One region of the Mesorhizobium maamorense genome, then DNA from elsewhere that is predicted to be linked to it. Evidence: riboswitches for the same ligand, from Rfam matches in the RefSeq annotation. Region 1 holds a riboswitch; the other holds the start of a gene.

The links. Region 1 has a riboswitch for S-adenosylmethionine ahead of ACIU1A_RS24590 (homoserine O-acetyltransferase). Riboswitches for the same ligand answer to the same signal wherever they lie in the genome.
Positions count from the first base shown of each region.
Region 2: it holds a riboswitch for S-adenosylmethionine, as region 1 does, so the genes downstream of both, ACIU1A_RS32040 (O-succinylhomoserine sulfhydrylase) here and ACIU1A_RS24590 (homoserine O-acetyltransferase) in region 1, are expected to answer to the same signal.

Region 1 is NZ_CP173356.1:4,913,941-4,922,147, reverse strand. Features, by position in the region: gene ACIU1A_RS24605 (ABC transporter ATP-binding protein/permease) at 1-676, shown strand, start outside; gene ACIU1A_RS24600 (DUF1194 domain-containing protein) at 782-1,585, shown strand; gene metW (methionine biosynthesis protein MetW) at 1,697-2,311, opposite strand; gene ACIU1A_RS24590 (homoserine O-acetyltransferase) at 2,370-3,539, opposite strand; SAM riboswitch at 3,661-3,738, opposite strand; gene hisC (histidinol-phosphate transaminase) at 3,875-4,984, shown strand; gene ACIU1A_RS24580 (prephenate/arogenate dehydrogenase family protein) at 4,991-5,926, shown strand; gene ACIU1A_RS24575 (sugar kinase) at 5,923-6,852, opposite strand; gene ACIU1A_RS24570 (DUF2125 domain-containing protein) at 6,862-7,860, opposite strand; gene ACIU1A_RS24565 (gamma-glutamylcyclotransferase) at 7,998-8,207, shown strand, end outside.
Region 2 is NZ_CP173356.1:6,441,677-6,449,883, forward strand. Features, by position in the region: gene ACIU1A_RS32035 (BrnA antitoxin family protein) at 1-275, shown strand, start outside; gene ACIU1A_RS32040 (O-succinylhomoserine sulfhydrylase) at 297-1,484, opposite strand; SAM riboswitch at 1,542-1,619, opposite strand; gene ACIU1A_RS32045 (2'-deoxycytidine 5'-triphosphate deaminase) at 1,697-2,791, shown strand; gene ACIU1A_RS32050 (ABC transporter substrate-binding protein) at 2,890-3,663, shown strand; gene araD1 (AraD1 family protein) at 3,882-4,874, opposite strand; gene mmsB (multiple monosaccharide ABC transporter permease) at 5,074-6,366, opposite strand; gene mmsA (multiple monosaccharide ABC transporter ATP-binding protein) at 6,363-7,895, opposite strand; gene chvE (multiple monosaccharide ABC transporter substrate-binding protein) at 7,993-8,207, opposite strand, start outside.

The sequences.
Region 1 (8,207 bases):
GCTGACCTTCGAGAAACTCGAAGTGGCCTCGCCGGAGGGCTGCACGAGGCTCGCCGACCAGCATGTCGAGATCCACGCCGGCGAACGCGTCATGCTCACCGGCGAGCCTGGCGCGGGCAAGACGCTGTTCTTTCGCGCCATTGCCGGCCTGTGGCCGTGGGGGAGCGGGCGCATCGGCATGCCGGCGGGAGAGACGCCCATCTTCGTGCCGCGCACGCCTTACTTCCCAACCGCCACGCTGCGCGAAGTGCTCGACCGCGTGGACGGGGTTGCGCCGGCAAGCGATGCCGATATCTCAGCCGTGCTGGCCGAGATCGGCCTGGAACACCTGTCGTCGTCGCTCGGCCGCAGCGCGCGCTGGGAGCATGAACTGGCCGACGACGAACTGCGCCTGCTGGCCTTTGCCCGCCTCGTGCTGCGCCAACCAAAATGGGTGATCATCGATGAGGCTCTCGATGCCTTCGACGGACCGACACTGCGGCGGGTGTTGTCGATGCTGGAGAAGCGGCTGGGCGGGGCGACGATCCTCAATATAGGCCGCGGCCAGCACAACAATCAATTCTTCCCGCGCGCACTGACCATCGTGAAGGCGTCCGGCGTGCCGGCTCTGAAGCCCGCGCGCATAAGGGCAGGCGCGATCGAGCCGCCGCCGGCCGCTCCTCGCCGCAAGAAATAGCACTTCCGGCATCTATTCGGACCAGCCCGCGCCACGTCACGCGGCAGCTTTATTTCGCCGTGATCGCGAGGGAAGATCGCACCGGAAACATAGCTTGAGCCGGCCATGCTTGATGCTCTCAGCCTGCTTGCCTGCCTGGCCTGCACCGAGGCCGCCGTGACTGCGCCTGCGCCGGATAGTCTGGCCGTTGATGTCCAACTGGTGCTGGCGGTCGATATCTCATTGTCGATGGACGAGAAGGAGTTCGCCCTGCAGCGCGCCGGCTATGTGGAGGCGCTGCGTCATCCCGACTTCATCAAGGCGGTCCGCGCCGGGAACGCCGGTCGCATCGCGCTCACCTATTTCGAATGGGCCGGCACTGTGCGCGACGACGCGCTCATCGGCTGGCAGGTCATCGACGGCGCTGAGAGCGCCAACGCTTTTGCCGACAAGATTGCAGCCCGCCCGTTCCGCAGCTTCCGCGGCACGTCGATCTCCGGCGCGCTCGCCTTCGGCGCAGGGCTTTTCGACCGCACTACTTTCGAAAGCGAACGCAGCGTCATCGATATTTCCGGTGACGGACCAAACAATATCGGGCTGCCCGTCACCGCCACGCGGGATGCGGCAAACGCCAGAGGCATCGTCATCAACGGCCTGCCGATCCTGATCAATCCATCGCCCACCTTCAGCCATCTCGACCGGTATTACGCCCAGTGCGTAACCGGCGGGCCGGGCTCCTTCGTGCTGCCGATTTATACAGCCGCCGAATTCTCGACGGCGATCCGGCGCAAGTTGATCCTCGAAGTGAGCGGCGTTCAGAACGAGACCAGGATCATTCCCGCCGAAGCCGAGGCTCCGATCGACTGCCTGCAAGGCGAACGCGACAGACGGTTCTTGTCGGATCCGTATTTCCCGGAGCTCGATCGGTGAGCCTTCGCCGGGCTATGCGTCCCAACCTGCTGATGACCTTCGTCGCAGAGACCAGCCTGCAGCTCGACTTCGCCCGAAAAGGGGGTGTCATAGCCACCTCCGGGATGGCCCTTATCGCTTCAACAAGAACACTGCCTGCTGGCCGAAGAAGTTCCAGAACCACCATGGCATCGACAGGCCGATCTTCTGGCCGTTGGCGTCGAGCGCGGTCGCCCTTTCCACGGTCGCGCCAAGCTCCTCGCACAGATTGACGAAGTCGCGGATGGTGCAGAAGTGGATGTTCGGCGTGTCGTACCAGGAATAGGGCAGGTCCTTGGTCACCGGCATGCGGCCCTTGACGAACAGCGACAGGCGCACCCGCCAGTGGCCGAAATTGGGGAAGGAAACGATGGCGTGTTCGCCGATCCTGAGCAGTTCGTCGAGAACGAGCTTCGGGTTGCGGGTCGCCTGCAAGGTCTGCGACAGGACGACGAAATCAAAACCCTTGTCGGGATAGAATTCGAGATCCTTGTCGGCGTCGCCCTGAACGACGGAAAGGCCGCGCGCCACGCATTCGTTGACACCGCGCTGCGACAGCTCCAGTCCGCGGCCGTCGATCTGCTTGGTTTCCTGCAAAAGCTCGAGCAGCGAGCCGTCGCCGGAGCCGACGTCCAGCACCCGCGATTGCGGCGGGATCAGACCGGCGATCACCTCGAGATCGACGCGCTGGGCGCGGTTGACGCTCATGGCTTGCCCCTTGTCGTGGTGCGTGACCCTTGATGGACAGGTCTGCAATTTTGCGGGGTCATGCGCCGAGCCCTCTCGCTCGCGCGGCCGAGCCGATGAAGCCATTGATGGCGGCGAACAGTTCCGGCTCGTCGAGCAGGAAGGCGTCGTGCCCGCGATCGGTCTCGATCTCGACGAAGGACACCGACGCGCCGGCGGCATTCAGCGCATGGACGATCGAGCGGCTCTCCTCGGTCGGGAACAGCCAATCCGAGGTGAACGACACCAGGCAGAAGCGGGTCTTGGTGCCGGCAAAAGCATCGGCCAGCCTGCCGCCGTGGTCGGCGGCGAGGTCGAAATAGTCCATGGACCGCGTCATATAGAGATAGGAATTGGCGTCGAAGCGGTCGACGAAAGTCATGCCCTGGTGACGCAGATAGCTCTCGATCTGGAAATCGGCGTCGAAGCCGAAGGTCAGCGCTTCGCGGTCCTGCAGGTTGCGGCCGAACTTCCGGTGCAAGGCTGCTTCCGACAGGTAGGTGATGTGGGCGGCCATGCGCGCCACGGCGAGCCCCTTTTCCGGGCGTTTGCCGTGGTCGAAATACTTGCCGCCATGCCACTCGGGGTCGGCCATCACGGCCTGCCGGCCGACCTCGTGGAAAGCGATGTTCTGCGAGGAATGCCGCGCGCCGGTGGCGATCGGCAGCGCCGAGAAAACACGCTCCGGATAGCTCGACGCCCATTGCAGCACCTGCATGCCGCCCATCGACCCGCCGAGCACGCAAAACAGTTTTTCGATGCCGAAATGATCGATCAGCATCTGCTGGGCACGCACCATGTCGCGGATGGTGATGACCGGAAGGTCGAGCCCATAAGGCTTGCCGGTGGCGGGATTGGTGGATGCCGGGCCGGTGGAACCGAGGCAGCCGCCGATGACGTTTGAGCAGATGACGAAGAAACGGTTGGTGTCGATGATCTTGCCGGGGCCGATCAGCACTTCCCACCAACCCGGCTTGCCGGTCACTGGATTGGTGCTGGCCACATGCTGGTCGCCGGTCAATGCGTGGCAGACGAGAATGGCGTTGGAACGGGCGTCATTCAGCGTGCCGTAGGTCTGGTAGGCGATCTGGAACGGCGACAGCAGCGTGCCGGCGTCGAGCTTGAGCGGCTTGTCGGCGCCGAAGCGCACGACCGGACTCGACGGTTGGTCTGCCTCGTTGTTGGTTCTGCCAGCGCGCTGAGCGGCCATCTCGTCTCTCTTGCTGCACCCTTGCCTTTTACGGAAATCGCTACCGATGTCAGCGCGGCCGATGCGTTCGTCCGGCCGGGCGCGGACAATAAAAAACCGGCAATGCCTTCGCAAAGCCGGTTACGTCGCGCAAACGGCCCTTTAGCGAATTGTTTAACGTGGCTGCAAGCCGACCGGCCAAATCACCACGGAACTGTCGCTGCCCTTCTAGAACTCACCTGCCTCGCCGTCAATGCCGCCTGCTGGCACCACTGCCACCTCTCGACATTGCCGGCCATGGCTTGTATTTCCGCAGCGGCTTCCAGGATGGAGGCGTTCTCGACGGATTTTGCGATATGAGCCAGACCTCGGACAAGGCACGTCCAACCCCGCGCGCGGGCATCATGGACATCCAGGCCTATGTGCCGGGCAAGAGCTCGGCCCCCGCCGGTGTGGACAAGGTCCACAAGCTGTCGTCGAACGAGAACCCGCTCGGCCCCTCGCCGAAGGCAATCGAGGCCGCGCGCGAAGTCGCCGCCAAGCTCGACGTCTATCCCGACGGCACCGCCCGGCGCCTGCGCGAAGCAATCGCCGAGGTGCATGGTCTGAACGCACAGAACATCATCTGTTCCAACGGCTCCGACGAGATCCTCGGCCTGCTGGCGCAGACTTATCTCGCGCCCGGCGACGAGGCCATATTCACCGAACACGCCTTCATGGTCTACAAGATCTACATCCAGTCGGCGGGTGCGACGCCTGTCGCGGTCAAGGAGACCCAGGAGCGCGCCGACATCGATGCGATCCTGGCGGCTGTCACGCCACGTACGAAGATCGTGTTCCTCGCCAATCCCAACAATCCAACCGGCACTTACGTGCCGTTCCAGGAGGTGCGCCGCCTGCATGCCGGCCTGCCGAAGAACGTGCTTCTGGTGCTCGATGCCGCCTATGCCGAATATGTCAGGCGCAACGACTATGAGGCCGGCATCGAGCTCGCGGGCAGCTCTCAGAACGTGGTCATGACCCGCACCTTCTCCAAGATCGGACTTGGCGGGGCGCGGATCGGATGGATGTATGGGCCGATGCACATCGTCGACGCGATCAACCGCATACGCGGTCCCTTCAACGTCAATGCGACCGCGATCGAGGCCGGCATCGCCGCCGTCCGCGACCGCGCCCATATCGAGCGTAGCGTCGCGCATAACGAGACCTGGCTGGCCTGGCTGAGCGAACAGATGACCGGGCTCGGGTTGCGGGTGACGCCGAGCGTCGGCAATTTCCTCCTCATTCATTTTCCCGACGACGGCAAGCATTCGGCCGCGGCGGCGGACGATTATCTCACCCAGCGCGGCTACATACTGCGGCGTGTTTCGGGCTATGGCTTTCCCAACGCACTGCGCATGACGGTCGGCACCGAGGAGGCCAATCGCGGCGTTGTCGCGGCACTCACGACATTCCTGAAAAGCTAGAACGCCATGGCATCACCGATGTTCGAAAAGATCGCGCTGGTCGGCATCGGCCTGATCGGCTCGTCGCTGGCCCGCGTCATCCGCCGCGAGGGCCTGGCCGGCCATGTCGCCATCTCGACGCGCAGCGCCGCGACGCTGGCGCGGGCGCAAGAGCTTGGGCTGGGCTCCTCCTACACCATAGATGCCAAGGAAGCGGTCCGCGATGCCGACCTGGTCATCGTCTCGGTGCCGGTCGGCTCGTCCGGCGCGGTGGCGCAAGAGATCGCGCCGGCGCTGAAGAGGGGCGCCATCGTCACCGATGTCGGCTCGACCAAGGCTTCCGTGATCGCGCAGATGCAGCCGCATATACCCGGTGGGGTGCATTTCATTCCCGGCCATCCGCTGGCCGGCACGGAGAAATCAGGCCCCGATGCCGGTTTCGCCGACCTCTTCGACAACCGCTGGTGCATTTTCACCCCGCTGCCGGGCACGGATCCGGACGCGCTGGAAAGGCTTTCCGAATTCTGGCGCCGTTGTGGCGCCAACATCGACACGATGGATCCACAGCATCACGACATGACGCTGGCCATCGTCTCGCATTTGCCGCACATCATCGCCTACAACATCGTCGGCACCGCCGATGACCTGGAATCGGTGACCAAGACGGAAGTCATCAAATATTCCGCTTCCGGTTTCCGCGACTTCACGCGTCTCGCCGCCTCCGATCCGACCATGTGGCGGGATGTGTGCCTGCACAACAAGGACGCGATCCTGGAAATGCTGGCGCGGTTCTCGGAGGACCTGGCTTTTCTGCAGCGGGCGATCCGCTGGGGCGACGGCGACAAGCTGTTCGACCTGTTCACCCGCACCCGCGCCGTGCGCCGCTCGATCATCGAGGCCGGCCAGGACATCGACGTGCCGGATTTCGGCCGCCAGGCGGTCGAGCATCCGGCGAAAAACTAGGCTCCTTCAGGCCAGGTCGCCGCCATCATCGCCAGTGTCTCGGCCCGGCCCGGCGCGCCCAGCCTGCCGCCGAAGCGCTGACATTTGAGCGCCGCGGCCGCGCTGGCAAAGCGCAGCGCCTGCTCGATCGGCATGGCTTGCGCCAATCCAGCTGCGAATGCGCCATGAAAGACGTCGCCGGCTGCCAGCGTATCCACCACCTTGACCTTTGGCGCAGCGACGTGACGTACGCAACCGGCCTGCCTGTCGTACCACCAGGTTCCGGCGCCGCCGGCGGTTACCGCGACGAAAGCGTCGGTGCACGAGGCAAGGTCGGCGCATGCGGCCTGCGGGTCCAGCGCCTGGCCGCAGACGATGCGCGCCGCCGGTTCGGAGGCGACGATGTGCGAGGCGAGCGGCAACAGCCGCTCCAGCACTGCCAATGGCGTGGTGTCGGCATCGAGGATCCCAGGGCGGCCGGCAGCGCGCGCGGCGCTGAGCGCCAGCGCTGCCGCACCCGGCCAGCGCACATCGGCCAGCACGGCATCGAAAGCGGTGAGATCGGCGACCGGCAAGCCGTCGGGATCGGCCTGGGCACGCTGATCGTAGAAAGGCACGATGATGCGCTCGCCATGGCCGTCGACGAGGATGGCGGCCAGCGCCGAGGACGCTCCGGCGACGCGACGGACGAGGCTGCAATCAACGCCCTCCGCCTCGATGCCCGATATCAGCTGGTCGCCGACCTGATCATCGCCGGCGCTCGCCCAAAGCCACACTTCGGCGCCCAGCCGGCGTGCGGCGCAGGCGGCACTCGTGGCCATGCCGGAAGCGATCTGGACGCCATCGGCGGCCATGAACTTGCCCTGATGGATGGGAAGCGCTTCGACGCGAAGAATGGTGTCGAGCGTCAGCGCGCCGACGCTCAGGAGTTTTGCCGGTCTGTCCATTGGGGATGCTTAGTCGACCGGCTTGATCTTGCCCAGCGGGATAAAGCCGAGCGAGGCCTTGCCCTTGACCACGTTGAGCGGCATCGACGGTTCGTTGCCGAGCAGCGCCAGGGCGGCAAAGCCTTGTTCGATCTGGTTCTTCTGTTCGGGTATGGCGGCCCCGAGAATGGCGGCCACGGCTTTCGGGTCTTTCAGTCTGATCATCAGATCGGCATCGACCAGGCCCTCGGCGTCGACCGCCAGCGGCCCGGAAACGGTGACGTGCGCCGTGCCCGACGACAAATCGAGCCTGCGGATCTCGACGGCCTGGCCGCGCAGGCTTTTCAGTTGCGTGCCGATCAGGGCCAGGCCGTTCTTCAGCGTCGCCTCGCCACTGGCGTCGAGCGGCGGCAGGACGCGGCCCCCGATCGCATCGGGGTCGATCTCCAGATCGCCGAAGCTGCCGATATAGTCGATATCCCTGCCGTTCGGCTGCAGCTGGCCCGCCGCCTTGCCGGCGCTGAACAGTTGCACCGGATCGGTGTCGTCGGCCGGATCGGTCTGGCCGGACAGGCCCTCGGCCGTGAGCGAAATGCGTCGCGGCAGCGGCCATGAGAGCTTGACGTTGGCCTTAAGATCATCCCAGTCGATCCACAGCGGCACCATGCCCGGAACCGAGGTCCTGAGCGGACCGCGCAGGTCCGCGACCGGCGACAGCGGCTGGATGATCTGGGCGACGGCGTTGAAGGAGCCGGCAGAGGCGGCAAGGTTCTTGGCGTCGTCCTCATAAGCAAGATTGTCGCAGGAGACGGCGAAGCTCAGGGGATAACCGCTGACCTGGAGATTGGCGCAGCCGGCCTCGATGCCACTCTTGTTGAGCGTGGCGATCGCCTTGTCGGCTTCGCTCCGGACCCTGTCGGCGAGATAGAACCAGCCGCCGCTGTACATGGCGAACAGCGCGATGACAAACGCTGCAAGCCAGAACAGGCGGCGGCGATGCTTCGGCTGGCGTTCGTCAGTGGACGTCATGCTGCGGTTCTCGTTCACGCATGGGGGCTGTGGGCGGGCTGTCGATTCTGGCAACGACAATAGGTAGACAGAGATGGACGGAAAAAACACCGATTCCGGTGTGGTGTTGCCATTCTTACGCAATCAGGCACGGCGATATGGGCGATTTTTGGGTGTTTGGCTATGGTTCGTTGATATGGCGGCCGGGGTTCGCGCATATCGAGACAAGGCGGGCGCGCCTGCATGGCTATCGTCGCGCGCTGTGCGTCTATTCCTTCGTGCATCGCGGCACGCGGGAACGTCCGGGGCTGGTGCTCGGCCTTGACCGCGGGGGTTCCTGCGTCGGGCTGGCTTTCCGGGTGCCGGGC
Region 2 (8,207 bases), 1.5 Mb from region 1:
AGTCGCGCGCTGATGCTTTGGGGCTCGCCAGAAAGGCGCTTGGCGCGAGGACCGACGAGGAAGATGCTGCGATCACTGCCGCCGCCGAGGCCGATCCGGATGCGCAGCCGACCGATGCCGCTTCGCGCCGCAAAGTTGGCCGACCGCCGCTTGCGCGACCCAAACGTGCGGTACAGTTGCGCCTCGACGCCGATGTTGTCGACCGTTTCAGGGCCGGTGGTGATGGCTGGCAGACGCGCATGAACGAAGCATTGCGCAAAGCGGCAGGCCTGTAATCCTCGGTCTGCCACCAGTCCTCATCGGGCCTTCAACGCCTGCGCGATGTCGTCCAGCAAATCGTCGGTATCTTCCAACCCGACCGACAGCCTGAGCGTGCCGGGTCCGATGCCGAGCTCGGCGCGCGCTTCGTCGCTGAGGTTCTTGTGCGTCGTCGTCGCCGGATGGGTGATCAGGCTTTTGGCGTCACCGAGATTGTTCGAGATCAGGACGATGTCGAGCGCGTTCTGCAAGGCGAAGGCACCCTGCTTGCCGCCCTTGACGTCAAAGCAGATCAGGGTGGAGCCGCCCGACATCTGCTTCTTCACGACGTCAGCCTGCGGATGGTCGGCGCGCCCGGGATAGATCACGCGGGCGATCTCCGGCTGCTCGGCCAGGAAATCGGCGATCTTGCCGGCGCTCTCCGTCTGCTGGCGCACGCGCAGCGGCAGCGTTTCCAGGCCCTTCAGCAGCGTCCAGGCATTGAACGGCGACAGGCTGGGGCCGGTATGGCGGAAATAATCGTGCAGGTTCTCGTCGATCCACTTCTTGTCCGACAGAATGACGCCGCCGAGACATCGGCCCTGGCCATCGATGTGCTTGGTCGCCGAATAGACCACGATATGCGCGCCGAGCTGCAACGGCTTCTGCTGCAGCGGCGTGGCGAAGACATTGTCCACGACCAGCCGCGCGCCGATCGAATTGGCAAGCGAAGCGACGGCGGCGATGTCCACCACCTCAAGCGTCGGGTTGGTCGGGCTTTCCAGGAAAAACAGCTTGGTGTTGGGCCGAACCGCCTTTTCCCAATTGGCGATGTCGGTGCCGTCGACCAGCGTCGCCTCGATGCCGTAGCGCGGCGCCAGCGTCTCGACCACCCAGCGGCAGGAGCCGAACAGGGCGCGCGCCGCAACGATATGATCGCCGGCCTTGACGCTGCACAGGAGGGCTGCCGTCACCGCCGCCATGCCGGACGCGGTGGCGCGCGCGTCCTCGGCGCCTTCGAGCGCGCACATGCGCTTCTCGAACATGTCGACGGTCGGATTGGCGTAGCGCGAATAGATGAAGCCCGGTTCCTCGCCCTTGAAGCGGGCTTCGGCGGCTTGGGCCGTTTCATAGACATAGCCCTGGGTCAGGTATATCGCCTCGGAAGTCTCGCCGAAGCCGGAACGCAGGGTTCCGCCATGCACGAGTGCGGTCTGAGGCTTCCAGTTGCGCGTCTTGCTCGTCATCGTCCTATCCAAACACAAAAAAACCGGCCGCGAAAAAGTCGCAACCGGTCCATGCGGCCTTGCGGCCCGACGGTCCTTTAGCGACTTGTTTAACGTGGCTGCAAGCCGACCGGCCAAATCACCACGGGATAACGACCCTTTAGACCCGCGCCACGCTTGCGTCAATTGCCGGCTTCATTAAGAGATTTGTACCAGCAGAGCGGAGCCAGACTTTGCGGCAGACAGGAATTCTTCCCGATCAGGACATTGCGGCGCTGTTCCAGTCCGGCGCGCTGAAGTCGTCGCGTGCGCTCGACGCCGACCAGATCCAGCCGGCCAGCCTTGATCTGAGGCTCGGCGACAAGGCGTGGCGGGTGCGCGCGTCCTTCCTGCCGGGTCCCAACCACAAGGTCAGTGAAAAACTCGACCGGCTGAAGCTGCACGAGATCAGCCTGGCCGACGGCGCCGTTTTGGAAACCGGCTGCGTCTACATCGTGCCCCTGCTCGAAAGCCTAGCGCTGCCGGCGGAAATTTCGGCGTCCGCCAATCCCAAGAGCTCGACCGGGCGGCTCGATATCTTCACCCGCGTGATGACCGATCGCGGCCACGAGTTCGACAAGATCGCCGTCGGCTATCATGGTCCGCTCTATCTCGAAGTCAGCCCACGCACCTTCCCGATCGTCGTGCGCGCCGGCTCGCGCCTTTCGCAGATACGCTTCCGCACCGGCAATGCGCTGCTCTCGGAAGCAGAGTTGCATCAATTGCACCGGGCCGAAATGCTGGTCGCCACCGAACCGCCGAACATCTCCGGCGGCGGCATCGCATTGTCGATCGATCTCAACGGCGACAGTGACGGGCTGGTCGGCTATCGCGGCAAACACCATACCGGCCTCGTCGATGTCGACAAACGCGCGGCGCAGGAGATCGTCGACTTCTGGGAGCCGATCCACAAGAGCGGCGCCGGCGAGTTGGTGCTCGATCCGGACGAGTTCTACATCCTCGTCAGCCAGGAAGCGGTGCATGTGCCGCCGCTCTACGCGGCCGAAATGACGCCCTTCGATCCACTGGTGGGCGAGTTCCGTGTCCACTATGCCGGCTTCTTCGATCCGGGCTTCGGCCACTCGGCGGCCGGCGGCACCGGCAGCCGCGCCGTGCTCGAAGTGCGCAGCCATGAGGTGCCGTTCATCCTCGATCATGGCCAGATCGTCGGCCGGCTGGTCTACGAGCATATGCTGAAGCGGCCGCAGGCGCTTTACGGCACCGAGCTCGGCTCGAACTACCAGGCGCAGGGCCTGAAGCTGTCCAAGCACTTTCGCGCCGCGCCCTGAACGCTCATCACCGTCAGGCAAGATACTTGCCTGCGCCGGCTCGCCATGCTTGGCTGCCTCGCCGGCCGCCGACGTGGCGGCGCTCAAGGGGAATGAAAATGCAGATTTCGAAATGGATCGTATCGGCGGCCGCCGCCGCCATGCTGACGCTTGGTGCCGGCGCCCTGTCGGCGCATGCGGCGGAGAAAATCAAGATCGGCACCGAGGGCGCCTATCCGCCGTTCAACACCATCACGCCCGACGGCAAGGTCGAGGGCTTCGACATCGACATCGCCAACGCCTTGTGCGCGCAGATGAAGGTCGAATGCGAGATCGTCACCCAGGACTGGGACGGCATTATCCCGGCGCTGCAGGCCAAGAAGTTCGACGCCATCATCGCTTCGATGAGCATCACCGAGGAGCGCAAGAAGCAGGTTGCGTTCACCCACAAATATTATACGACGCCGCTGTCGCTCGTCGCCCTGAAGGACAGCGACATCGCCTCGACCGAACCGGCGGCACTCACCGGCAAGACGGTCGGCGCCCAGGCGGCGACCACGCAGGCCAATTACGCCCAGGACGTCTATGGCAAGGCCGGCGCCGAAGCGAAGCTCTATCCGACCCAGGAAGAGGCAATCACCGATCTCCAGAACGGCCGCCTCGATGCCGTCCTTTCCGACAAGTTCGTGCTGATGGACTGGATGAAGAAGGCGAGCGACGGTTGCTGCAAGATGGTCGGCGACGTCAAGGGCACCGAGACCGAAGCCGGCATTGCCGTGCGTCTCGAGGATACGGCGCTGCGCGACAAGCTCAACGCAGCCATCGACGCCATCGTCGCCGACGGCACCTACAAGAAGATCAAGGACAAGTATTTCGATTTCGATATTTATTGAGATCTGAGACGCTTCTTACCTTCTCCCCTTGTGGGAGAAGGTGGCCTCGCGAAGCGAGGTCGGATGAGGGGGGTGTTCCAGGGAACGCCAACGCCTCACTTCAGCCAGCACCCCTCATCCGTCTCGGCGCTGCGCGCTGAGCCACTGCCCTGGGGCGAGCCACGGGTCTCGCCCCGTCCTTCGGATCCCACAGGGGGAGAAGGAAATGATGGCCACCCTCACAGCGCCTTCACCGCCACCTTCACCGGCTTTTCGATTTCGAGCGGGTTGCGCAGCGGCAGGCCGAAATCGCCGGCCTCGATCTCGAACACGTCGCCGGCCTCGGTCTTGATGCCGTCGGCGAAGGACAGGGTCGCGGTGCCGAACATGTGCACATGCACGTCGCCCGGCTGGCGGAAAGCCGAATATTTGAAATGGTGGTGTTCGAGATTGGCGATGGTGTGCGACATGTTCGCTTCGCCCGACAGGAACGGCTTTTCCCACATCAACTTGCTGTCGCGCCAGATGCGTGAGGAGCCCCTGATGTCGGCGGGCAGGTCGCCGACCAGGATCTCAGGTCCGAAGGAGGCGTTGCGCAGCTTGGAATGGGCGAGGAAGAGGTAGTTCACGCGTTCGGTCACATGGTCGGAAAATTCGTTCGACAGCGTGAAGCCGACCCGGAACGGCGCGCCGTCGTCGCCGATGACATAGATGCCGGCAACCTCGGGCTCCTCGCCGGCGTCCTTGGCGAAGGCCGGTGACAGGAGCGCGGCACCCGGCGCCACGGCCATCGTGCCATTGCCCTTGTAGAACCATTCCGGCTGCACCCCGATCTGACCTTTCGCGGGTTTGCCGCCTTCCAGCCCCATGCGGAACATCTTCATGGAATCGGTGAGCTGCTCTTCGCCGTCGGTGCTGAGCTTCTTGTGCATGGAATCGCGCGTTGCCGCCGAGCCGAGATGCGTGAGCCCCGTGCCGGTCAGATGCAGATGCGCCGGATCGGGATGATTGATCGGCGACAGCAGCCGCCCCTTCTTGTAGGCGGCGTCGAGATCGACGGTCTCGCCAAGTCCCTTGCGTTCGATCAGCGCGGCAAGGCCCACGCCGGTACGAGCGGCTTCCATCGCCAGCGAATAGACGCTGCGCGCGCCGTTGATGATCCGGGTTTTGCCGCCCGTGCGTGCAACGACACGGATGGTCTCGGCGTCGTCGAGAATCTGCGAGATCAGCATGATCAGTCCTCTCTCATATCTTGGCATGGCTGCCTTCTGGCAAACCCTGACCTGCGCGGCTCGGACTGGCCGTGCCACGGGTTGAACTCGTCGTCCGGATTGCGCTCGCGAGCCCGGTCCCTGAAGGACTTTTTCAAGCCGGCGAATTGCCGGCAGCGCCGCGACCGTATGCCTCCTGCTTGCCTCGCCTGAAGCCTGTTCAGGCCTTGTTCTTGTTGTAGACGTCGAAGATCACGGCGCCGAGCAGCACCAGGCCCTTGACCACTTGCTGCCAGTCGACATTGACGCCCATGATCGACATGCCGTTGTTCATCACGCCCATGATAAAGCCGCCGACCACCGCGCCGATGACCTGACCGACGCCGCCCATCGCCGAGGCGCCGCCGATGAACACCGCGGCGATGACGTCGAGCTCGCTGCCGAGGCCTGCCGCCGGCACGGCCTGGCCAAGGCGCGCCGCGATGATCAGGCCGCCAAGCGCCGACAGCACGCCCATATTGACGAACACGTAAAGCGTCAGCCGCTCGGTCTTGATGCCCGACAGCTGCGCGGCCTTGGCATTGCCGCCCATCGCATAGATGCGGCGGCCGATCGTCATGCGCTTGGTGACGAAGACGAACAGCGAGATCAGCAGGCCCATGACGAGCAGCACCACCGGCAGGCCCCGATAGCTGGCGAACTGGTAGACCAGGAACAGCGCCAGCGCGCTGCCGACCAGCGTCTTGATGACGAACAGGGTAAAGGGCTCGGCCTCATAGCCGTGGCGTTCGCGTTTGCGTCGCGTCCGTAGCCCGAAATAGGCATAGGCCAGCACGGCGATCAGGCCCAGCACGATCGTCGTCATGTGCAGCGTCAGGCCGCTGCCCATAATCGTCTTGCCGGCTGCATTCACCGTTGGCGGGATCAGCGTCAGCGGTCCGATGACATCTGGAATGAAGCCGGAGCTGAGTGCCTTGAACTCGGGCGGCAGCGGCCCGACCGAAGATCCGCCGCCGAGCAGCGCCTGGCAGATGCCGCGGAAGATCAGCATGCCGGCCAGCGTCACGATGAAGCTCGGTATTCGGTGATAGGCGATCCAGTAGCCTTGCGCCGCGCCGATGAGGCCGCCCACGATCAGGCAGACGATGGAGACCACCAGCGGGTTGCTGAATATGCCGAGAGGCCAGATCACCATCATCATCGCCGCCAGCGCGCCGATGAAGCCGGCCACGGACCCCACGCTGAGGTCGATATGGCCCGATACGATGACCAGCAGCATGCCGAGCGCCATCACGATGATGAAGGAGTTCTGCTGCACCAGATTGCTCAGGTTCACCGGCTTGAACAGCGTTCCCGAGGTGGTGAACTGGAAGAACACCATGATGGCGATCAGCGCCAGGATCAGGCCGTATTCGCGCAGGTTCGTCGCCAGCGCCGATACGGCGATGCGTGGACGCTGCCCTACATCTTCGGCGACGTTGCTTTGCGGGGCGGGGGCGCTTTCCGTGCTCATGCTGCTTTTCCTTCTCCCCGAACGATGGCGCGCATTATTCTTTCTTGGCTTGCGTCCGCCGCGGGCATTTCGCCGACGATGCGGCCTTCGTTCATGACATAGATGCGGTCGGTGATGCCGAGCAGTTCTGGCATTTCCGACGAGATGACCACGATCGCCTTACCTTCGGCCGCAAGGCGCGCGATGATCGTATAGATTTCATATTTGGCGCCGACATCGATGCCGCGCGTCGGCTCGTCCAGGATCAGCACTTCCGGGTCGGCGAACAGCCATTTCGACAGCACCACCTTCTGCTGGTTGCCGCCGGAAAGATTGCCGGTCATCTGATAGACGCTGGAGGCGCGGATGTTGGTCTGCTTGCGATAGTCGTTGGCGACGGCAAGCTCGCGCAAATCATCGATCACGCTGTGGCGCGACACGCCGCCGAGATTGGCCAGCGTAATGTTATGCTTGATATGGTCGATGAGGTTGAGGCCGTAGGTCTTGCGATCCTCGGTCACATAGGCAATGCCGTGTTCGACCGCCCTGCTCACAGAGGAGACGTCGATCGGCTTGCCCTTGAGCAGCACCTCGCCGGTGATGCGGCGCCCATAGGAGCGGCCGAACAGGCTCATGGCGAATTCGGTTCGTCCGGCGCCCATCAGCCCGGCAATGCCGACCACCTCGCCCTTGCGCACATTGATGTCGATGCCCTTGATCACCTGCCGCTCGGCGTGGAGCGGGTGATAGACCGACCAGTTCTTCACCTCGAACACGACCTCGCCGATATCGGGCTCGCGCGGCGGATAGCGGTCGTCGAGCGAACGGCCGACCATCGAGGTGATGATGCGGTCTTCCGAGATGTCCTTCCTGGACAGCGTCTCGATGGTTCGCCCGTCGCGGATGACGGTCACCTTGTCGGCGACCCGGTTCACCTCGTTGAGCTTGTGCGAGATCAGGATCGAGGTCATGCCTTGTCGCTTGAATTCGAGCAGAAGATCGAGCAGCGCCTGGCTGTCCTTTTCGCTGAGTGACGCCGTCGGCTCGTCGAGGATCAGGAGCTTGACCTCCTTGCTCAGCGCCTTGGCGATCTCGACCAGCTGCTGCTTGCCGACACCGATATTGGTGATCAGCGTCTTGGGGTCCTCCTTGAGGCCCACCTTCTTCAGCAGGGCGCTGGTGCGCGCCTCGTTGGCGTTCCAATCGATGACGCCGTATCGGGCGTGTTCGTTGCCAAGGAAAATGTTTTCGGCGATCGACAGCATCGGCACCAGCGCAAGCTCCTGGTGGATGATGACGATGCCCTTGCGTTCGCTGTCATGAATGCCTTTGAACTGGCATTCCTGGCCCTGAAAGATGATCTGGCCATCATAGGTGCCGGAGGGATAGACGCCCGACAGTACCTTCATCAGCGTCGATTTGCCGGCGCCGTTCTCGCCGACCACGGCGTGGATCTCGCCTTCCTCGACCCGAAGGTTCACGTTCGACAGCGCTTTGACGCCGGGAAACGTCTTGGTGATGTCCTGCATCTCCAAAATCGTCGAGGCCATGGGTAAAGTGCTCCTGCGAGACCCGCAACATACCGGGGTCGCTGGTGAACGAAAAGGGGCCCTGCGTTACGCAGGACCCCTGGCTATGCAACCGAATTTACTTCAGTTCGTCGGCCTTGATGTAGCCGGAATCGACGACCAGAGCCTGGTAGTTCGACTTGTCGACCTCATGCGGCGTCAGCAGGATCGAGGGAACGACCTTGACGTCGTTGTTGTAGGTCTTGGTGTCGAGGCCTTCCGGCTTGCCGCCAGAGAGCACCTTGTCGACGAGCTCGACGGTGGCCTTGGCCAGTTCACGGGTGTCCTTGAACA